DNA from 3 places in the Pseudorhizobium flavum genome. Region 1 is predicted to be linked to each of the others. Evidence: predicted binding sites of a transcription regulator. Region 1 holds the regulator's gene; each other region holds the start of a gene.
The links. Region 1 encodes LexA, which represses DNA repair genes until DNA is damaged. Its sites were predicted from a motif close to TGTTCNNNNTGTGTTCNG; they were not measured.

Region 1 (7,492 bases):
GCAGCGGATCGTCCTTGTGACCGAGTTCGGCCAGGACCTCGTGCGTGGTCTTCTGCATGATCTTGGCGCGCGGGTCGTAGTTCTTGTAGACGCGATGCCCGAAGCCCATCAGGCGGAACGGGTCGTTCTTGTCCTTCGCCCGGGCGATGAATTCCGGGATGCGATCGACGCTGCCGATCTCTGTCAGCATGTTGAGCGCCGCTTCGTTGGCGCCGCCATGCGCAGGGCCCCAGAGGCAGGCAATGCCGGCTGCAATGCAGGCGAACGGATTGGCGCCCGACGAACCGGCGAGGCGGACCGTCGACGTGGAAGCATTCTGCTCATGGTCGGCGTGCAGGATGAAGATGCGGTCCATGGCACGGGCCAGAACCGGGTTCACCTTGTATTCCTCGCACGGGACGGCGAAGCACATGCGCAGGAAGTTCGATGCGTAGTCGAGATCGTTCTGCGGGTAAACGAACGGCTGGCCGACATGGTACTTGTAGGCCATCGCGGCGATCGTCGGCATCTTTGCGATCATGCGCAGCGAAGCCACCATCCGCTGGTGCGGATCGGTGATGTCGGTGGAGTCGTGATAGAAGGCCGATAATGCGCCGACACAGCCGCACATGACGGCCATCGGATGGGCGTCGCGGCGGAAACCGGTGAAGAAGCGCGTCATCTGCTCGTGCACCATCGTGTGATGCGTGACGCGGTAGTCGAAGTCCTTCTTCTGCGCAGCGGTCGGCAGTTCGCCGTAGAGAAGCAGATAGCAGGTTTCGAGGAAGTCGCCGTGCTCGGCCAGCTGCTCGATCGGATAGCCGCGATGCAGCAGGACGCCTTCGTCCCCGTCGATGTAGGTGATCTTCGATTCGCACGAAGCGGTAGAGGTAAATCCGGGGTCGTAGGTGAAGGCCCCGGTTTCCTTGTAGAGGGCACCGATGTCGATAACGTCCGGACCGATCGTTCCGGATTTCACGCCCAACTCGACGTTCTTGTTACCCAGTACCAGATTTGCGCTCTTATCCGTCATGCTGATCCTCCAAACTGTTGGCGGCGGGGCGTCTCAAAACGCCACAAGAATTAAGCGTAGTGTGTTGCTATATGATCCGGTCGCCGCTGCCAAGCACTGCGGAGGTCTAATTGTGCGGTGCCGAAATCGCTTCTGCTGTCGAGCCTTGGATGCGGTTAACGAGACGCCAACGGAACGGAGCATGACCTGGAGGTTGCTGCAACCGGCTTGCAGTTATGGATTGCATTTCGCCTGCCCTGGTTGCATTCTTCCTCCGGTGGGGCGGGTGGACGCGGATGCCGCAACAGGGCCTACTTCGGGAGCAGTCCGGGCCGGGTGTGGTTTCCGCTCCCGCAGCGGCAGGCAGCGTCCGTGATACTGGCGAGAGGCCGGCGCCGGTCCTTGCCGATAGCCGGATTCGAAGACCGGCGTCGTTGAGCCTGGGCGACGTCGCGCGGTTGATGGAACGCCTTCCGGCGCAGGTGCGCAGGCTGCTGGAGGAGGAAGTCGCCCATGGCCACGCCTTCCTGTTCGTGCCCGTGCTTGTCGGGGCCGGTGCGGTCTTTTGGTTCACGCTTCCCCGCGATCCGCCGGCGCAAATCCCGCTGGTGCTCTTCGTCGCGTTTGCAATCGCGACGATCGTCGTCCAACAACGTTCCGGAAGGCTCCCGCTGCTTCTCTTTGCGCCGGCGCTTGTTCTGGCAGGAATGGCCCTTGCGCAGTTCGAGACGTGGCGGCATGCCACCGTTATCCTCGACTCCCCCGTCACTACGACCATTGCAGGCGAGGTGCATCGACGCGAGCCGGCGGGTGAAGGCCGGTGGCGCTACTTCATTCGTGTTCAGCAGACGGAGCAGCCGACCCTCAGGCGACCGCCGCGCGACGTGGTTCTTCTCGCCCGCGGCAAGCACCGGCCATTCGAGGCAGGCGCGGCTATCCGGGGGCGCGCCCGTCTGTCTCCGCCTTCCGGGCCTGCGCTCCCCGGCCTGAATGATTTTGCCTTCCGCTCCTTTCATGATGGCATCGGGGCGATTGGCTTCTTCTACGGTGCGCCACAGGCGGCAGTCCCTTCGCAGGACGCAGCGCTGGACTGGGGTCGGGCCCTCGAGAGATGGATCTTCTCCCTACGCAGCATGATCGCCGACCGGATCCGCAGCGTAGTACCAGGGGACGCGGGTGCGTTCGCAGCAGCCATTGTCACCGATGAGAGACGTGCGATCTCCCGAGAAACGACGGAGGCCCTGCGCATCTCCGGCCTTGCCCATATCGTGGCGATCTCCGGGCTCAACATGGCGCTCGCCGCCGGTATCTTCTTCGTCGGACTGCGCAGTTGCCTCTGCCTGTTCACCGGCTTCGCCCAGGCGTGGCCGGTGAAGAAGATCGCCGCCACCGGGGCGCTGCTCATGGCCACTGCCTACTATCTCGTCTCCGGCTTCGCGGTCTCTGCAGAGCGAGCCTACCTGATGATGGCGGTGATGCTCATCGCTGTGTGGTTCGATCGCGCGGCAATCAGCCTTCGCAATATCGCGCTGGCGGCGCTCATCATGCTGGCGATGGCCCCTTCCGAGATCATGGGGCCGAGCTTCCAGATGTCATTCGCGGCGACGGCCGCGCTGGTCGCGGGTTATGCCTATTGGAGCCGGCGCGGCGCAGGGGAGGATTCGGAACCCTCGATCTTCGCCCGCGGCAGGCTCGCGCCGATGCTGACCGGCTGGCACTGGATGGCGGGGATTTTCGCGACCTCGCTGATCGGCGGCCTGTCGACGGCGATCTACTCGATGGAGCACTTTCACCGGCTTGCCGGCTATGGCCTGGCGGCCAACCTCGCCGTGATGCCGATCATCTCCTTCGTGGTCATGCCAGCTGGCCTGCTCGGTATGTTGCTGATGCCGCTCGGGCTCGATGCGCCCCTCCTGAAACTGATGGGTCTGGGGCTGGAGGCGGTCATCGCTGTCGCGAAACACGTGGCTGCCTGGGGTGGAGACGTCGGCACCGGCCGGCAGCACCCCTGGTTCCTGTCGATCGCCTCCATCGGCTTCCTGATCCTCGCCCTGTTGCGTACTCGGCTTCGGCTGGTCGGCGTACCGATCATGGCGCTCGCCTTCGCGCTGAGTTGGCAGGCGAACCGACTGCCCCCATCCGATGTCCTGGTCTCCGACGACGGGGCGCTGGTAGCCCTGGTGAGCGCTGGTGTTGCCACCAACCGCACGCGCCCGCCAGCCTTCATCTTCGACCAGTGGCAGCGCGCCCTGCTGCTTCCCGAGCCCGTCGCTCCGGTCATGTCTCCGGCAAGTGACATTGGCATTGCGGCGGCAGGCGATCCTTCTGTGAAAGCCGCGCTAACGGACGAGCAGCGTGACCGTGTCCGGTCGGAGATGTCGTCAATGCTCGCTCTCGCCGCAGCTGATGCGGGCCGGTTCCATTGCCTGCCCAAGCTCTGGTGCGTGGCGGTAGCCCATGAGGGCGGAGTCAGTATTGTCGTGGTCGAGGATCCGCGACTAGCAGGAAGCGCCTGCGATCTGGCGGCACTGGTTGTTGCTCCTCGCGCGCGGTTCGACGAATGTCGCTCGGGTGCCGTGCTGCTGAACGCCGCAAGCCTGAGAAAGACTGGCGCGATCGAAATCTATCTGAACGGCAGTCCCCACCCGTCCCTGTGGCGGGTCAACGCGGCAAGTGCCGGAACCCGCCGTCCATGGACCAGCCACCGTCTCTATGACTGGCGAAATGACAGCTTCGATGAAACGCTTCCCTTAGCGCTGCTGCGAATGATCAGTGGTAGCGGCGGATGAGGCCGACGAGCTTTCCCTGAACCTTCACCCGATCGGCGGGAAGGATGCGAGTCTCATAGGCCGGGTTGGCAGCCTCCAGCGCGATCGAGGCACCGCGGCGGCGGAACCGCTTCAGCGTTGCCTCCTCGTCATCGACGAGAGCCACGACAATGTCTCCGGGGCTGGCCGTCTGGCCGTTGCGGATGATGACCGTATCCCCATCCAGGATCCCCGCCTCGATCATCGAGTCGCCCTTGACCTCCAGTGCATAGTGCTCGCCGGCGCCAAGCATTTCGACAGGAACCGCAATGTCGTGCGTATTGTTCTGGATCGCCGAGATCGGCACGCCCGCCGCGATACGTCCCATGACCGGCACGCTCGTGCTTGCGTTCTCGTTGCTTGCGGCGATCGGCGAGGGGGCCGGCGCGGGCTTCTGCTTGCCGAGGCTGCCCTCGATGACGCTCGGCGAGAAGCCGCGGCGCGGCTGCAGGCTGGTGCTGTAGGCTTCCGGCAGCTTTATGACCTCAAGTGCCCGCGCCCGATTGGGCAGCCGGCGGATGAAGCCGCGCTCCTCGAGCGCAGTGATCAGCCGGTGAATGCCCGACTTCGACGCCAGGTCGAGCGCATCCTTCATTTCGTCGAAGGACGGAGGCACGCCCGACTCCTTCATCCTCTCGTGAATGAAAAGAAGCAGTTCCTGCTGTTTGCGCGTGAGCATCCGGGTTCCCTGACGATGAAACAAATACGGAACAGACCATATATGTTCCGGGTGTGTTCCGCAAGGCTAAAGTTCCAGCTGCGTCGGCGTGCTTATGCCTTGGCTCCGTGACAGAGGCGGTGGTTGCTGTTATGGACATCGCGTCCGCCGCAGCCGGGTCCCCGCGACGGAGCAGATGCCGCTTGAAAGGAGTGCCGCCATGGACATTAAGCCCAATCCCGAAGTTTTCGTGGGTGAAGGCCAGGGCCGCGTGTTGTTCTCCCAGCAGGCTCGCTTCTCGCTGATTGCCGGCCCCTGCCAGATGGAAAGCCGCGACCACGCCTTCATGATCGCCGGAAGGCTCAAGGAGCTCTGCGCCGAGCTCGGGATCGGCCTTGTCTACAAGTCCTCCTTCGACAAGGCGAACCGGACATCGTTGTCGGGTAAGCGCGGCATCGGCCTGGACAGCGCGATGGAAATCTTTGCCGACCTCAAGAGGGAATTCGGCTTCCCGGTTCTCACCGACATTCACACGGAAGAACAGTGCGCACTGGTCGCGCCCACGGTCGATATCCTGCAGATACCCGCCTTCCTTTGCCGCCAGACCGATCTGCTGATCGCCGCCGCGAAGACCGGTCGCGCCATCAACGTTAAGAAGGGCCAGTTCCTAGCGCCCTGGGACATGAAGAACGTCCAGGCTAAATTCACGGCAAGCGGCAATCCGAACGTGCTTCTCTGCGAGCGTGGCGCCTCCTTCGGCTACAATACGCTCGTCTCCGACATGCGTTCGCTGCCGATCATGGCCGCGATGGGCTCGCCGGTGGTCTTCGATGCAACGCATTCCGTGCAGCAGCCCGGCGGGCAGGGCGGTTCATCCGGTGGCCAGCGTGAGTTCGTCGAGACGCTCGCCCGCGCAGCCGTCGCTGTCGGCGTTGCCGGCCTGTTCATCGAGACGCACGAGGACCCGGACAATGCGCCCTCCGATGGCCCCAACATGGTTCATCTGAAGGACATGCGACGGCTCCTGGAAAAGCTTCTGGCCTTCGATGCCGTGGCCAAGGCCGCCTAGGCGCCGCAGCGGGAGCCGGATTGTAATTCGCCTGTCATCGATTAAGAGACATTGTCGATGACCGCAGGGCATTGGGTTTACCTCAGGGAGAGATCATGACCGCCATTACCGATATCATCGCACGCGAAATCCTCGACAGCCGCGGCAATCCGACTGTGGAGGTCGATGTCTACCTGGAGGATGGCAGCATGGGCCGCGCGGCTGTCCCCTCGGGTGCTTCCACCGGGGCCCACGAGGCGGTGGAACTGCGCGATGGCGGCAAGCGCTATGGTGGCAAGGGCGTTGAGAAGGCGGTCGAGGCGGTCAATACCGAGATCTTCGATGCCATTGGCGGCTTCGATGCCGAAAGCCAGATCCACATCGACAAGACTTTGATCGCACTCGATGGCACACCCAACAAGTCGCGCCTCGGCGCCAATGCCATCCTGGGCGTCTCGCTCGCCGTCGCCAAGGCAGCAGCTGATTCCTCCGGCCTGCCGCTCTACCGCTATGTCGGGGGCGCCGGCGCACACGTCCTGCCGGTACCGATGATGAACATCATCAACGGCGGCGCCCATGCCGACAATCCGATCGACTTCCAGGAATTCATGATCATGCCGGTTGGCGCGGAGAGCCTTCGCGATGCGGTTCGTATCGGTGCGGAAGTCTTCCACGTCCTGAAGAAGGAACTCGCCTCCCAGGGCCACAACACCAATGTCGGCGACGAAGGTGGCTTTGCCCCCGGCCTGAAGAGCGCACCGGAAGCCCTCGACTTCATCATGCGCTCGGTGGAAAAGGCCGGCTACAAGCCCGGTGACGATGTATGCCTCGCACTGGATTGCGCCTCGACCGAATTCTTCAAGGACGGCAAGTACGCCATGGAAGGCGAGGGCCGCACGTTGGAACCCGGTGCCATGGCCGAATACCTGGCGGAACTCGTCGGAAAGTATCCGATCATCTCCATCGAGGACGGCATGGCCGAGGACGACTGGGATGGCTGGAAGTCGCTCACCGATCTCGTCGGCTCCAAGTGCCAGCTCGTTGGCGACGATCTTTTCGTCACGAACTCCGCGCGCCTGCGCGACGGCATCAAGATGGGTGTCGCCAACTCCATCCTCGTCAAGGTCAACCAGATCGGCTCTCTGACCGAAACGCTGGATGCCGTAGAGACCGCACACAAGGCCGCCTATACCGCGGTCATGTCGCACCGCTCGGGCGAAACCGAGGATTCGACGATCGCCGATCTGGCGGTCGCCACCAATTGCGGGCAGATCAAGACCGGATCGCTCTCGCGTTCGGACCGGCTTGCCAAGTACAACCAGCTGATCCGCATCGAGGAAATGCTGGGGCCGCAGGCAGTCTATGCCGGCAGGTCCATTCTCAAGGCCTGATTCATCAGGCAAACATTAAGTTCGCAAGGAAAGCCCGGTTCGCCGGGCTTTCTGCGTTTCGGGCGGTCAACGATTGCTTAAGCAAGTTCTGCGAATTTGACACATCGTAATGCGTTTCGAGGATGTCGCGGGGCATGTGGACCAAGCACCATAAGGAAAGAAAACTCGGTCGATTCGTGCTCCCGCTCATAACCGTCGCCTTCCTTTCGTATTTCGGGTATCATTCGGTCAACGGCGAGCTCGGGCTCATTGCTACCGAAAACTTCGAGCGGCAGCGGCTCGATCGCTTGGCGGAACTTGCGCGACTGACCGAGAAGCGGCAGGCTCTTGAGCGTCAGGTGCAGCTCCTCAGTGACGGTTCGCTGGAAAAAGACATGCTGGACGAGATCGCGCGTTACCAGTTGAACGTCGCGCGCGAGGACGAAATCGTGATCTTTAACAACTATTTCTAGGTTAACCAGATTTCGGTTAATCTGAATTAATATTGTATTATCAGCGGGTTGTACGGAATGCGAGCCATGCATTTATGGCATTGCTGGGGTGCCTTTTCTTCCCTATGGTAACGGCCTGAACAAGACCTGCAGCACATGAGGGAGG
Region 2 (7,492 bases), on a different contig from region 1:
GCCCATCTGCCAGAAATTGTCCGAAGTCGGGATGCGAATGATCTTGTCGTCGGAGAAGCCAGCGATCTTCTTCCAGAGGGTCGCAGCCTCTTCATCCTCCGAGTAGACCGTGACCAGCAAGCGGTGTTTCGGGAGGTCGAAGCCTTCCGTAACCAGCTTCCAGGCTAGCTCGATCGCGCGCTCCTTGAAGTAGTCGCCGAAGGAGAAGTTGCCAAGCATCTCGAAGAAGGTCAGGTGGCGGGCGGTATAGCCGACATTGTCCAGATCGTTGTGCTTGCCGCCGGCGCGGACGCATTTCTGCGAGGTGGTGGCCGTCGAGTATGGGCGGCTTTCCAGGCCGGTGAAGACGTTCTTGAACTGCACCATGCCGGCATTGGTGAACATCAACGTCGGGTCGTTGCGCGGCACCAGCGGGCTGGACGACACGACCTCGTGGCCGTTCTTCTTGAAATAGTCGAGGAAGGTCGACCGGATGTCATTCACGCCGCTCATGCTACGCCCTTTGTTCCGCCGGATGCGGATCCGTCATTTGAAAACCAGTGGCTTTTATCGCCCGCACCGGAGACTGTCCAGCCGAACGCAGAACCGGCCGCGCATCTTTGCAGACACGCAGCCGGTGAAATGAGAAGGTTGACCTGGGGGAACTACAGGTCCTCTCCGTCGCCCTCCTGGGCGTCCGGGCCGCCATTCTCCAGGAAGCGGTCGGCGATCAGCCCGGCGTTCTGGCGAAGTGCCAGCTCGATCTCACGGGCAAGCTCCGGATTGTCCTTGAGGAAGGTCTTGGCATTCTCACGCCCCTGCCCCAGTCGCTGGCTGTTGTATGAGAACCAGGCGCCGGACTTTTCGACGATGCCGGCCTTGACGCCCAGGTCTATCAACTCGCCGGTCTTGGAAACACCCTCGCCGTACATGATGTCGAACTCGACCTGCTTGAAGGGAGGCGCCATCTTGTTCTTGACGACCTTCACGCGCGTCTGGTTGCCGACCACTTCCTCACGCTCCTTGACGGAACCGATCCGGCGGATGTCGAGGCGGACGGAGGCATAGAACTTCAGCGCATTGCCGCCCGTAGTGGTTTCCGGCGAACCGAACATGACGCCGATCTTCATGCGGATCTGGTTGATGAAGATGACCATGCAGTTGGAGCGCGAGATCGAGGCGGTCAGCTTGCGCAGCGCCTGGCTCATCAATCGAGCCTGCAGGCCGGGCAGGCTGTCTCCCATCTCGCCTTCGATTTCGGCCCTTGGCGTCAATGCGGCAACCGAGTCCACCACCAGCACGTCGATCGCACCGGACCGAACCAGAGTATCGGTGATTTCAAGTGCCTGCTCGCCGGTATCAGGCTGGGAGATCAGCAGGTTCTCAAGGTCTACGCCGAGCTTGCGGGCATAGATCGGATCAAGAGCGTGCTCGGCATCCACGAATGCGCAGATGCCACCCTTCTTCTGAGCCTCGGCTATCGTCTGCAACGCAAGCGTCGTCTTGCCCGAGCTTTCCGGACCATAGATTTCGACGATGCGGCCTTTGGGCAGTCCACCAATGCCGAGCGCGATGTCGAGGCTGAGGGAGCCAGTGGAAACCGTCTCGGTCTCCACCACATTCTCCTTCGCGCCAAGCTTCATGATCGATCCCTTGCCGAAGGATCGTTCGATCTGCGACAGTGCCGCGTCCAGCGCCTTGCTCTTATCCACTGTTTTGTCCTCTACAAGCCGCAAAGAATTTTGTGCCATCTGATCCACCTTTAGGTTATTGACGCCGCGCAGGCAACGAAGCAGCTGATGTCGACCATGTACACGTTTTGTTCTCATAGCGCAAGGGCCTGCCATGTGATTGGCGTCTGGACGTTTTTCGAAGTTCGTTCGCCTCCTGTTCCCCCTGCTGCAGACGGGATGTATTCCCGGTTGCTCGGACGGGCCGAGGCCTGCATCCCTCGAATCGTTCGCAGCATTGTTCGGGGCCTTCGGCCATGACGAAACGGATCCTGGTTCTCGGGGGCGCGCACCTCGATCGCCGCGGCCGCATCGCCGCCGAGACAGTGGCTGGTGCCAGCAACCCGGGGACGTGGCGGGAGGACGTGGGCGGCGGCGCGTTCAACGTCGCGCGCAATCTTGCACGGCTTGGGCACGCCGTGGAACTCATCGCCCCGCGCGGTGGCGATGCAGCGGGTCAGCGGGTTTCCGAGGAGGCATCGTTGGCGGGTATCGACGACCGGCCCTTTGTCTTCCTCGATCGCGCCACCCCCAGCTATACCGCGATCCTCGAGCAGGACGGCAATCTCGTCATCGCGCTTGCGGACATGGAGCTCTATCGGCTCTTCACGCCGCGGCGGCTTCGTGCAAGGTCGGTCCGGGAGGCGATGGCACGCGCCGATCTCATCGTCTGCGACGCCAATCTGCCCGCTGAGACGCTGTCTGCCCTCGGTGCCGAAGCGAGCGCAAGGGGAATAGCTTTGGCGGGCATTGCGATCTCACCAGCGAAGGTGATCCGCTTCCGAAAGGTTCTTCCCGACATTGCGTGGCTGTTCATGAATTCGGCGGAGGCTGCGGCGCTTGCCGGCGCGGCAGCCTCTCCGGATCAGTTGGCAGACCTTCTCCGTCCCCTTGGGCTTTCCGGTGGGGTGGTCACGAAGGGTGGCGAGGACATTGCCGCCTTCGACAGCCAGACCAGTTTGATGATCAAGCCACCCCCTGCAAGCCCGGTCGTGGATGTAACCGGCGCTGGGGACGCGCTCGCCGCAGGTGTGCTCGATACGCTTCTTGCCGGCGAGAGCTTGCCACCAGCCCTTGTTCGTGGGATCGCAGCCTCGCACATTGCCTTGGCCTCACCCTATGCCGCCCCTCCGGAACTCGACCGCAGCCTTCTGGAGCGTAAGGCCGCAGAGATAGCAGCATCAACCGCATACTCCTGAGATCTTGCCGGAGAAAGACATGAACGCGTCCGCCGACCCCACTCTTCCCATCGTGTATTCCGAGGAGGTCGCTGCTGCCAAGCGGGCTGGCCGCCCGCTCGTCGCATTGGAATCCACGATCATAACTCATGGAATGCCCTATCCCGGCAACCTGGACATGGCACGCAGTGTCGAGGCGATCATCCGGCAGGCTGGCGCCGTACCGGCCACGATAGCGGTAATCCGCGGCACGCTGCATGTCGGGCTGGAGGACTGCGAACTGCAGGATCTTGCCAAGGCAAGGGACGTGCTGAAGCTATCACGCGCCGATCTGGCATTTGCAGTGGCGCTCGGCCGCACCGGAGCCACCACGGTCGCGGCGACCATGATTGCGGCTTCACGTGCTGGCATCGATGTCTTCGCAACCGGCGGGATCGGCGGTGTTCATCGTGGCGCGGAGGAGAGCTTTGACATTTCCGCAGATCTCGAGGAATTGGCGAAGACACCGGTCATCGTTGTCTGCGCCGGCGCCAAGGCGATCCTCGACATTCCCAAGACGCTCGAGGTTCTGGAGACCCGGGGCGTACCCGTCGTGACATACGGCTCTGACGACTTCCCCGCCTTCTGGTCCCGAGCCTCCGGTTACCCGAGCCCGCTTCGTCTGGACGCGCCCCAGCAGGTCGCGGCCTTCCAGGCAGCGCGCACGGCCCTGGGCATCGAGGGCGGCATGCTGGTCGCAAACCCGGTGCTCTATGCCGACGAGATCCCGCGCGAGGAGATGGAGACGTTCATCCAGACCGCACTCAAGGCAGCCGATGAACAGGCCGTCACGGCGAAGGCGGTCACTCCTTTCCTGCTTGACCACATCTTCCACCAGACGTCTGGCCGCAGCCTGAAGACCAATATTGCGCTGGTCGAAAACAATGCACGTCTTGCCGCGGAGATCGCACTGGCCCTGAAGGCCTGATCCCAGCCCGATCGGAGAGCTAACGTGTCCGCCATTTCGACCGGCGTATCTGCGCCCGCGCAACGTACCGCGCTTGCCTGCCTCGTTCTCGGCGGTATCGCGATCGGCGCGTCGCCCATCTTCGTCCGCCTGTCTGAAGTCGGACCTGTCTCCACCGGTTTCTGGCGGCTGGCGCTGGCGCTCGTCCCGCTTTTCCTCTGGAGCATGGTCAGCCCCAGCAGGCCGGAAACCGCGCCGCTCGAACGGCGGGACTACTTCCTGCTCATCCTGCCGGGCCTGGCGCTTGCGGTGGACCTCGTCGCCTGGCACCTCGCGCTCCACATGACCTCGGTCGCCAATGCGACGCTCCTGGCCAACCTCGCGCCCGTTTTCGTCACGTTGATCGGCTGGCTGCTGTTCAGAACCGCCGTCACAAGAATTTTCCTGCTTGGCCTCGGCTTGGCAATCCCGGGGGTCGTTACCTTGAAGGGTGGCCCGGCTGCACTGGCCGATGGCCAGCTGGCGGGGGACGCCGTGGCGGCGCTCGCGGCGGTCTTCTACGCCTGCTACATCCTGGCGATCGGCCGGCTGCGGAGCCGGTTCGCGACCAACCGGATCATGATCTGGAGCTCGGCGTCAGCCGCACTGTCGATCCTTCCGTTCGCCCTCTATTTCGAAGGAAACATTCTGCCTTCCAGCCTTTATGGCTGGACCATTCTGGTTGGCCTGGCCTTTGTCAGCCACGCCGGTGGGCAGGTGCTCATCACCTATGCACTCGCGTACCTTCCGGCCGCGTTCTCTTCGCTGACGCTCCTGCTGCAGCCCGTCGTTGCCGCAATCCTCGCATGGTGGATCCTGACGGAGAGCGTCTCGCCGCTGCAGACGGTTGGCGGACTGATCGTGCTTGTCGGGATTCTTGTGGCCCGCCGCGGCTGAGGCGGGCCTTGGATTCGGCGGCGATCGGTCGGCGTCAGCTATCCAGCATTTCGCGCACCGCGACTGCCAGCTGTTTCAGCGAGAAGGGCTTCGGCAGGAAGCCGAACTTCGCATCGGCCGACAGGTTGCGGGCAAAGGCATCCTCCGCATAGCCGGAAACAAAGATGAACTTCAGGTCCGGATGCTTCTTGCGCAACTCTCCGAGCAATGTCGGCCCGTCCATCTCCGGCATGACCACGTCGGATACGACGATGTCCACCTGCCCCCCGAGCTCTTCCATGATCTCGAGCGCCTCGATGCCGGAACCCGCCTCATGCACGGTATAGCCACGGGTCTCGAGCATGCGCTTCCCTCCCCGACGCACAGCCTCCTCGTCCTCGACCAGAAGAACGACGGCGGAATTGCCCGTCAGGTCCACCTGCTCGCTGGCGGGTGCAGCCGGGGCCTCGGTCGTGACAACCGGAGCGTCGCCGCCACCCGGTTGTACGGCAGCCACTGCTTCCGGCACATGCCGGGGCAGGAAAATGCGGAATGAGGTACCGCGCCCAACGTCCGATTCGGGATAGATATAACCGCCGGACTGCTTGACGATCCCGTAAACCATGGAAAGGCCGAGACCCGTCCCTTTGCCCACTTCCTTAGTGGTGAAGAACGGCTCGAAGATCTTGTCCATGATCTCAGGCGGAATGCCCGTGCCGGTATCGGAGACCTCGACCATAACGAAATCTTCCGAAGGCAGGTCCGCCTGCGGATAGTTGCCAGTCTGATCGGCGGGGACGTTGCGGGTCTTCAGGAGGATCGTCCCGCCTTCCGGCATCGCATCGCGTGCGTTCACGCAGAGATTGATGAGAACCTGTTCGAACTGCGAAAGGTCGGTGCGTACCGGCCACAGGTCGCGCCCGTAATCCACTTCCAGCTTGACGTTGGTCCCCGAGATCAGCCGGTCGACGAGCATGCGCAGGTCGCCCACCACATCGGTGAGGTTAAGAACCGCCGGCCGCATGGTCTGCTTGCGCGAGAACGCTAGCAGTTGGCGTACAAGCACGGCCGCACGATTGGCGTTGCGCTTTATCTCCATCAGGTCGGCGAAGCTCGCGTCGGACGGCCGCGCCTGCAATAGGAGGTGATCGGAGGACAAGAGGATCGCGGTGAGCACGTTGTTGAAGTCGTGCGCAATGCCCCCTGCCAGGGTACCCACTGCGTTCATCTTCTGCGTCTGCGCCATCTGCGTCTCGAGCGCCTTCTGCTCGGTGGTCTCGACGGCGTAGACGATGGCGACTTCTTCCGGTGCCTCGTCGCTCTCGTCGATCACGGCGTTCACGTAGAAGCGAACATAGCGGCTCTCGTCGCCGGGATGGCGACAGTCGATCGGCGCGATATCGCCCTGACGGTCTCTCGCCGCAGCGAGCGCGTCCATCAACTGCTGTCGCGCCCCTTCATGCACGATCGTCTCGAGCTGGGCACCTGCCTCCACATCGTCGCGCGAGACCACACCGGAGAACAGCCGCAGGAAGGGCGCGTTGATCCGCAGGATCTTGCCGTCGCCGTCCACGGAGGCAATCGCCATGGGCGTATTGTTGAAGAAGCGGGTGAACCGCATCGCCGAAGCCGACTGGTCGCCCTCCACCCCTGGCTGGCGGGCGAGCACGATGGTCCTGCTTTCGCCGGGTGCGCCGTCGCGCATGGACGTCACACTATGCAGCAGCCGCACAGGCAGGCTCTGGCCGCTCGTGCGACGCAGATCGAGATCGAGCGTCTCGGTTCTCTGCAGCCCCGGCGCCGCCTGTACTGACTGGATGAGCGCCATGCCTTCGCCGGCGACCAGGTCGGCGATGGAAAGGGAGCGAGGAACAAACTTGGTCAGGTCTATGCCGAGCCAGTCGGCAAGAGTTGCGTTGACGTAGAAGATCTCGCCCTTCCGCCCGGCAGAGAAGAAGCCGGCGGGGGCATGGTCAAGATAATCGATGGCGTTCTGAAGCTCCCGGAAGAACCGCTCCTGATCGTCTCGCTCGGACGTGATGTCGGTCAACTGCCAGACACTGAACTGCTCGGGACGGCCCTCGTCCTCCTTCAGGATCCGAGCCTTCAGCCGATACCAATGCGCCTCGGAACCTTGTCCGCTGGATCGCCCGAGCGGCTGCGGAAGTCGAAACTCCTCGTGGCCTTCCCGCCCCTCTCGAATGCCGTTGACGAGCCTGTAAAGTGCTTCGCTGGACTCCCGATGGCGTGACAGGAGCGGTTCGAGCGGCTGCACCGCCGCTGCCTTGCCGGCGCCAGTAAGCCGGCCGTAGGCCGCGTTGGCGTAGATGGTGCGCCCCTTCGGATCGGTAACGAGAATCCCGTCGCGATGCCCGGCCATGAAGGCGCGTGCCAGCGCATCCGAGCGAGACTGCGGCATGACCTCCACGAAGCCGATCACGGAGGAGACGAGGAAGAATATCCCCACCATGGCGAGAACGCCGAGCACACCGAGGACGATTTCGTTGTCGAGCGCCTGCTGGAAGAAAACAAAGGCCGCCGAAGCGCCGATCAGCACGAATGCGAGCAGGAGAATTCGGATGATCGTACCGCCGCGTCCGCCGCGTTCGACCAGCGGTGGCTCGTAGTTGCCGCCGTGCTGCAACTTCGTCATCAACCCCTCACACTCTCGGTGTGCGTTGACGCACACCTTGGGAACTTCCGGCACTTTGCCGCGATTCTCTTCTAGCAAGTTGTGATTGAAG
Region 3 (7,492 bases), on a different contig from region 1:
CCCAAGAACCGGAACGATCTGCTCGTAGTCGGCCATGTCGGTCAGGTAGTAGCGGACACGAAGAACGTCGTTCAGCCCGCTTCCCGCCTCCCTCAAGGCCTGGTCGATCGTCGCCAGAGCGTTGCGCGTCTGATCGGCCACATTCTCGGGCATTTCCATCCGCGCATAGTCGTAACCAGTGGTCCCGGAGACATAGACCATGTCGCCATCTACGACGGCGCGGGAATAGCCGATGCTGGCTTCGAAAGGGGACCCGGACGAGACGCGCCTGACCATCACCGGCGGGCCCGATCAGAGCCAGGGCCGCTCGGCGCTGACCTTCTGCTCGAAGCTGCCGATGACGGATTCGTTCTTCAACGTGCTGGCGATGTCGTCCAGGCCTTCAAGAAGGATATGACGCCGCGCCGGATCAATGTCGAAATGGATTGAGCCACCGTCGGGGCCGGTGATCTCCTGAGCTTCAAGGTCAACGGTCAGGACGGCATTCGAACCGCGCGAAGCATCGTCCATCAGCTTGTCGAGATCGTCCTGGCTGACGACGATCGGCAGGATGCCGTTCTTGAAGCAGTTGTTGTAGAAGATGTCGGCAAAGCTCGTGGAGATGACGCAGCGGATGCCGAAGTCGAGGAGTGCCCAAGGCGCGTGCTCGCGGGAGGAGCCGCAGCCGAAATTGTCGCCAGCCACGAGGATCTTGGCGTTGCGGTAGGCGGGCTTGTTCAGCACGAAATCCGGATTTTCCGATCCGTCTTCCTTGTAGCGGGCTTCCGCGAAAAGTCCCTTGCCGAGGCCCGTGCGCTTGATCGTCTTCAGGTAGTCCTTCGGAATGATCATGTCCGTGTCGACATTGACGACCGGAAGCGGCGCTGCCACGCCGGTGAGCTTGGTAAACTTTTCCATGATCTGCCTCCGCACGGATTATCTGCGGAAGCCCTTAACGCAAATCCAGGTGGATTTGAAGAACCGTTTGGCTTTGCGCGGTACGGCAGGCGCCCGAAAAATCAGGCGCTCGCGTCGATGGAGATGCGAGGTTCAGAGATCGATGATCGTGCCGCGACCGTCGTTCCAGACCCGCATGTCATCCTTGCGGGCTTTCGTCTTCACCGGGATCGGCTTCAGACGTGCCGACAGGAGACGTCCAGCTGCCAGCACGCCGAGAATACCCGCAAAGGCCACTGTGAGCGAAGCGGTCAACAGCGCAGCCAGCGCAAAGAGGGCGACACCGCTGGTGAACAGGACGAATGAACGAATGTTTTGCATGGGCCGAACCTTTCTCTCCAGGAAATGTGGTCGTTCAACATCAGGCTTGCAAGGCTTTTCGATGGCTGGCGTATTGCGGCGCATGCAAAAGCTTGTCACAAAATCGCGATGAGCACTTCCCCGAAGCATTCGCCGCCGAGACGTTCCCTACTGAGTGTCCCTGCCATCAACCAGCGGGCTCTCGACAAGGTTCAGGACCTGAACTGCGACGGGGTGATCTTCGACTTGGAGGATTCGGTCTTCCCGGAGAAGAAGGCGGAAGCGCGGGAAAACCTGCGCCGCCATTTTCGGGAGGCGCCACTTGAGGGGCGGGAGACCATAATCCGCATCAATGCCCCAGGCTCTGATTTTTGGATAGTGGATCTAGACCTGATCCTTGAGCTCAAGCCGGATGCACTGCTTCTTCCCAAGGTGGAGGGTCCGCAGGATATCCATGAAGCTGCGGGTGCTCTTGCCGCAACCTCGCCGGGCGTAAGGCTTTGGGCGATGATGGAAACGGCAGGGTGCGTGCTGAACGCGGCGGCCATCGCCGCGGCCGATGCGCGGCTGGACTGTCTCGTGCTTGGCCTCAACGACCTGCGCAAGGAAACAGCCGTTTTGCCCCAGTCTGGGCGAGCCTATCTGGTGCCGTGGATGATGCAGGTGGTGCTGGCGGCTCGGGCCCACGGCCTGGATGTGATCGACAGCGTCTTCAACGATTTCCGCGATACCGAGGAGTTTACGGTCGAATGCGCCGAAGGCCGCGCCATGGGCTTCGATGGAAAGATGCTGATCCATCCCGCTCAGATAGAGGCTGCTAACCGTGCTTTCGGACCGTCGGATGAGGAGGTCACGGAGGCCGAAGCAATCATCAACGCCTTTGCCGATCCGGCCGCGGAGGGCCTCAACGTCATCAACATGGACGGGAAAATGGTCGAGCGGCTTCACCTGGAACAGGCCGAACGGCTCATGGCCAAGGCACGACAGATCTCTGAGAGAAAGATGAAAGCATGAAACTCTACCGCTTCCTGACCGGACCCGACGACGCCTCCTTCTGCCACCGTGTGACCGATGCCTTGAACAAGGGCTGGGAACTGCATGGATCACCCAGCCACAGCTTCAATGCCTCTGAAAACAGGATGTATTGCGGGCAGGCGGTCACGAAGACCGTCGAAGGGAAGGATTATCATCCGGACATGAAGCTCGGCGAGCAGTAGAGCCGGTTCAAGAAGAGGGGCGGATCAGCGATCCGTCGCCTCTTCGGCGCTCGCCTCGATCCGCTCCATATCGTCGTCGCTCAGACCGAAATGGTGGCCGATCTCGTGGATCAGCACATGGGTGATGATATCGCCCAGCGTTTCCTCGTTCTCGGCCCAGTAGTCCAGGATCGGACGGCGATAGAGCCGGATGCGGTTCGGCAACTCGCCGGTCTCCATGGAAAAGCGCTCGGAAATGCCGCGCCCTTCGAAGAGGCCGAGCAGGTCGAAGGGCGTTTCCAGCGCCATGTCCTCGAAGATCTCGTCATCCGGGAAATCCTCGATCTCGATGGTCAGATTGGTCGTCAGCGCCCGAAATTCTTCCGGCAGGTTGCCATAGGCTTCGATGGCCAACGATTCAAAAGCGCTGAGGGTCGGCGCGTGGCGATCTCGCCAATCGTCGGTTTGGTCTATACGGGCCATAGATGCTCCTTGTTGAAGCTCATATAATCCATTTCCGGAAATTTTCGAGAGGATTCATAGAGCTCCCGAGGAAGCCGGCTCTTCTCTTAAAATGGCTGTTGACTCTTCTGGAGAGCTCTGGAATCCATTAGAACATAAAGTGAACATTGAAATGGAGCTGACGCCATGGCCAAGCATGCCACGGCGCAGGAGAGACTTTTTGCCCTGCGTAAGACGATTGCCAAACTGGAAGGCAAGGCTCCCACGCTGGTAGGCGAGGAGCAGGCGCGGGGTGAACAGAAAATCCACCATATCAGATTTCCCCATCGCCTTGAGATCGGCCTTCCAGACATGGATGCAGCACTGGAGGGTGGCTTGCCCCTGGATGGGATAACGGAGATTCGGACATCTGCCATGCGCAATGCCGGAGCAGGCAGTGGTTTTGTTCTGGCGCTGGCGGCTCTTATCCAGCGGCAGGCTGAAGCCTCTGCCCTTTTGTGGATCAGCGACAGGTTCTCCAATGGCGAGACTGGACTGCCTTATCCGGTGGGGCTTGCGCAATATGGTCTCAAGATAAAGCACTTCCTCCAGGCCACGCCTCGAAAGCTGGAGGAGGCGTTGTGGCTGGCGGAAACGGCGGCGGCGAGCGGTGCGCTGGCCGCGACCATTCTCGAAATCAGAGGCAATCCTTCTGCATTCGGCTTGTCCGAGAGCCGGAGGCTCAGCTTGCGGGCAAAGGCGGCGAGGCGGCCGATCTTGCTCTTGCGGCATGCGGGCGAGGAGGAGGCGAGCAGCGCCGTATTCCGCTTCCGTGCCGAACCGGGTTCCGCTTCGGAGCGGGTCCTTCCCAATGGAGCCATGCTTGGCGGCAGCATCGGCTTTCCAGTCTTCCGTCTGACGCTTGAGAAGAGCCGCAACCCGGCTCCGCTCTCTTTTACCCTGGAGTGGAATTCCCGTGACCGCCTATTCTTACTTGCCCAGCCACCAGAGCCGTCTCGCCTTTCCATCAGCGGGCCAACGCATTCTGGCACTGGTCTTCCCGCACCTGCCGACGGACCGGATCGCACGCCGGCGCTGGGGCGGCTCGTGGCGTTTGGCCGGGCGTCCTGACCATCCTCCGCTGCTCTGCTCGGGCCGGCGCGACAATGCCGTGCGCCTCACGGCGCTGGATGAATTGGCGGTGGAAATGGGCTTGCGGCAGGGTCAGGGTCTTGCCGAGGCGCGAGCCATACATCCGGCAATCGATGTCGCCGAGGAAGATCCCGCCGCCGACAGGGCACTCCTGGAGGCAATTGCCGACTGGTGCGATCGCTATACGCCGCTGGTGGCCCTTGACGGGAGTGACGGCCTGTTCCTGGACATCACCGGTTGCGCGCATCTGTTCGGCGGGGAGCAGGTTCTGCTCGACGATATCCTGCTGCGCCTCTTCCAGATGGGGTTCAAGGTTCAGGGAGCGATTTCGGGATCCCCAGGCCTCTCCTGGGCTGCATCCCGTTTCGGAGCCGGCGGGGTGATTGCTGATAGTGCGGCGCAGGAAGTGCTTGAGGCGCTGTCCGTGGCCTGTCTGCGTATCGAGGCCGACACCATAGCCGCATTGAACAAGCTCGGATTGAAGCGGGTGGGAGATCTCATCTCCATGCCACGGGCGCCACTGGCCCGCCGGTTCGGCAGCCAAGTCCTGCTTCGCCTCGACCAGGCGCTCGGGCATGAGGAGGAGCCCATCTCCCCCCGGCGTCCGGTCGCTTTCCTGTCGGTCGAGCGTAAGCTGGCGGAAGCGATCCAGGCGGAAGAGGACATACTGGAACTGGCTTCACGGATTGCCCAGTCGCTCTGTTCCAGTCTGGAGGCGCGCGGGGCGGGAGGACGGGTCTTCGAACTAGTACTCTTTCGGGTGGATGGCCGCGTGTTCCGCATCGTCGCCGGCGCATCCCGCCCTCTGCGGAATCCGCAGAGGATCGCCGGACTATTCGCGGAGAAACTGAAATCCGTTCATGACGAGTTGGATGCAGGCTTTGGCTTCGAGCTTCTGCGGCTCAACGTCCTTCAGCATGATCCTTACGAGGCGAGCCAGGACAATCTTCTGGGAAAAGCGTCTGGAGAAGCGCCCCTGGCGGATCTGATCGACCGGGTATCGGCCAGGCTGGGGGACGACGTGCTCCAGGCATTCCAGTTCCGGGAAAGCCATATCCCTGAACGCGCCGTTTTCGCGTACCCCGCTCTTGGTCATGATGCGAGAAATGAGGGGAGGCAGAACCCAGCTGTCACGACGGGACGGGAAAGGCCACTGCGGCTGCTTCCAAGACCGGAGCCCGTGGAGGCTTTTGCCGCAATCGTTCCGGACGGGCCGCCGAGCCGCTTCCGCTGGCGCCGCGTTCTTCACGATGTCGCGCGGGCGGAAGGACCGGAGCGTATCTCGCCGGAATGGTGGCTGGACCAGGAAGCGGGGCAGGAGCGGGACTACTTCAAACTTGAAGTCGCATCCGGACACCGGTTCTGGGTCTATCGCCAGGGTCATTACAGTTCCGATTATCGCCCCACATGGCACATGCATGGGATCTTCGCGTGATGTCGGATCCCGCTTTCTTCGAGCTCGGCGCCCGGACCAATTTTTCCTTCCTGGAAGGGGCATCGAAGCCGGAGGAGATGGTGCTGGCAGCGTCCCTGCTCGGGCTGGGGGGGCTTGGTATTGCCGACCGGAACTCGGTGGCCGGGGTGGTGCGTGCCCACAGCCATGTCAGGGATCTTTCCGAACGGCATCAGCGAGGAAAGGAAGGGCCTGACGACGACAAGGAGGTTCCGTCTCCTTGCCGCATGCAGCCCGGCGCGCGGCTCGTTTTCTCCGACGCGACGCCTGACGTCCTGGCCTATCCGGTGAGCCGGAAGGGATGGGGCAATCTCTGCCGCCTCCTCAGCCGCGGCAACCTTCGGACGGAAAAGGGAAACTGCATCCTGGAGGAATGGGATCTCGTGGAATGGGGGCACGAGATGATGCTGGCGGTGACGCCTGATCCCGCTTGCGCTTCCGATCATGCCTATCTGCAAAAGCTCGGAGAGGTTCTGAAGCTGCTTCGCCAGACGTTCGGCAAGACCGTCTATCTGACACTGTCTCCCAGCTATGACGGACAGGACAGGTTTGTCTTCGCCACGTTTGCGGCCGTCGCCGCCACGCACCTCGTCCCGCTTCTGGCCAGCAACCAGCCGCTTTTCCATCTTCCGGAAAGGCGCTCCCTCTCCGACGTGGTGACTGCAATCCGTGAACATGTAGCCATTGCCGAAGCCGGTTTCCGACTGGCGCCAAACGGTGAGCGGCACCTGAAGACGGGACGGGAGATGGCACGCCTCTTCAACAATTATCCCGAGGCTATGGCCAATACGGGAAAATTCTTTAGCCAGCTTCATTTTTCTCTGGACGAGTTGCAGCACAATTATCCGGACGAGAGCGTGCCGGGTGAGACCATGGCGGAAACGCTGGAGCGCCTGACCTGGGAGGGAGCCGAGAAGCGATATTCCCACAACGTGCCGGAGAAGGTTGCCGATCTGATCCGCTATGAGCTCGATCTCATCAAGGAGATGCAGTACGAGCCTTATTTCCTCACCGTGCGCCACATCGTCTGGCATGCCCGCCACAAGCTGAACATCCTCTGCCAGGGGAGGGGCTCGGCGGCCAATTCCGCTGTCTGCTACTGCCTTGGAATTACCGAGGTCGATCCCCAGCACAGCACGCTTCTGTTTGAGCGCTTCATTTCGACAGAGAGGAACGAGCCACCGGATATTGATGTCGATTTCGAGCACGAGCGGCGCGAGGAGATCATTCAATATATCTACGAACATTACGGCTTCCGCCATGCGGGGCTGACGGCAGCGGTGACAAGCTACCGCACCCGCATGGCAGGGCGGGAAGTGGCCAAGGCCTTCGGTCTTTCCGAAGACGTGCAGGCGGCGTTGGCAAGCACCGTCTGGGGCTGGTCTGAAGAAGGGCTTTCGGAGCGGGAAGCAAAGGTGGCCGGCCTCGACCTTGCCCATCCCACTACCCAGAAGGTCATTGCCCATGCCAGGGAGCTGATGGGCTTTCCCCGCCACCTGACCCAGCATGTCGGCGGCTTCCTGATCACGCGCGACAGGCTTGACGAGGTGGTCCCGATCATGAAGACCGCCATGCCCGGTCGCTACATGATCGAATGGGACAAGGATGACCTCGATACGCTGAAGCTCCTCAAGATCGACGTGCTGGCGCTCGGGATGCTGAGCTGCCTGAGGAGAGGTCTGGCGCTCCTGCAGGATCATTACGGGCAGGAGGAAACGCTGGCGAGCCTGCTGACCAAGGGAGACGACCCGAATGTCTTCGACATGATCTGCCGCGCCGACACGATCGGCGTCTTCCAGATCGAGAGCCGGGCACAGATGAGCATGCTGCCGCGGCTGAGGCCGCGGCGCTTCTACGATCTCGTCATTGAAGTGGCGATCGTCCGGCCTGGACCGATCCAGGGGAACATGGTGCATCCCTATCTGAAGCGCCGTGAGAAGGCGCTCAAGGGCGAGGAGATCCGTTACGAGAAGCCGGAGCTCAGGGTGGTTCTGGAGCGGACGCTCGGCGTTCC

Region 2: recA (recombinase RecA) is a predicted target of LexA. The motif match lies at 1,789-1,806, and genes of this name have one in related genera.
Region 3: ACEPP2_RS07455 (ImuA family protein) is a predicted target of LexA. The motif match lies at 3,044-3,061, and genes of this name have one in related genera.

The regions. Positions count from the first base shown of each region.
Region 1 covers NZ_JBIOKZ010000008.1:108,190-115,681, reverse strand. Annotated here, with positions in the region: gene gltA (citrate synthase) at 1-1,012, opposite strand, end outside; gene ACEPP2_RS15895 (ComEC/Rec2 family competence protein) at 1,288-3,780, shown strand; gene lexA (transcriptional repressor LexA) at 3,761-4,477, opposite strand; gene kdsA (3-deoxy-8-phosphooctulonate synthase) at 4,677-5,525, shown strand; gene eno (phosphopyruvate hydratase) at 5,621-6,895, shown strand; gene ACEPP2_RS15875 (FtsB family cell division protein) at 7,030-7,347, shown strand.
Region 2 covers NZ_JBIOKZ010000002.1:580,059-587,550, reverse strand. Annotated here, with positions in the region: gene alaS (alanine--tRNA ligase) at 1-492, opposite strand, end outside; gene recA (recombinase RecA) at 645-1,730, opposite strand; gene ACEPP2_RS06330 (carbohydrate kinase family protein) at 1,967-2,908, shown strand; gene ACEPP2_RS06325 (pseudouridine-5'-phosphate glycosidase) at 2,928-3,854, shown strand; gene ACEPP2_RS06320 (DMT family transporter) at 3,879-4,769, shown strand; gene cckA (cell cycle histidine kinase CckA) at 4,804-7,401, opposite strand.
Region 3 covers NZ_JBIOKZ010000003.1:104,295-111,786, forward strand. Annotated here, with positions in the region: gene ACEPP2_RS07425 (RidA family protein) at 1-276, opposite strand, end outside; gene leuD (3-isopropylmalate dehydratase small subunit) at 292-897, opposite strand; gene ACEPP2_RS07435 (hypothetical protein) at 1,030-1,257, opposite strand; gene ACEPP2_RS07440 (HpcH/HpaI aldolase/citrate lyase family protein) at 1,366-2,250, shown strand; gene ACEPP2_RS07445 (DUF1737 domain-containing protein) at 2,247-2,453, shown strand; gene ACEPP2_RS07450 (metallopeptidase family protein) at 2,478-2,915, opposite strand; gene ACEPP2_RS07455 (ImuA family protein) at 3,081-4,004, shown strand; gene ACEPP2_RS07460 (Y-family DNA polymerase) at 4,045-5,460, shown strand; gene ACEPP2_RS07465 (error-prone DNA polymerase) at 5,457-7,492, shown strand, end outside.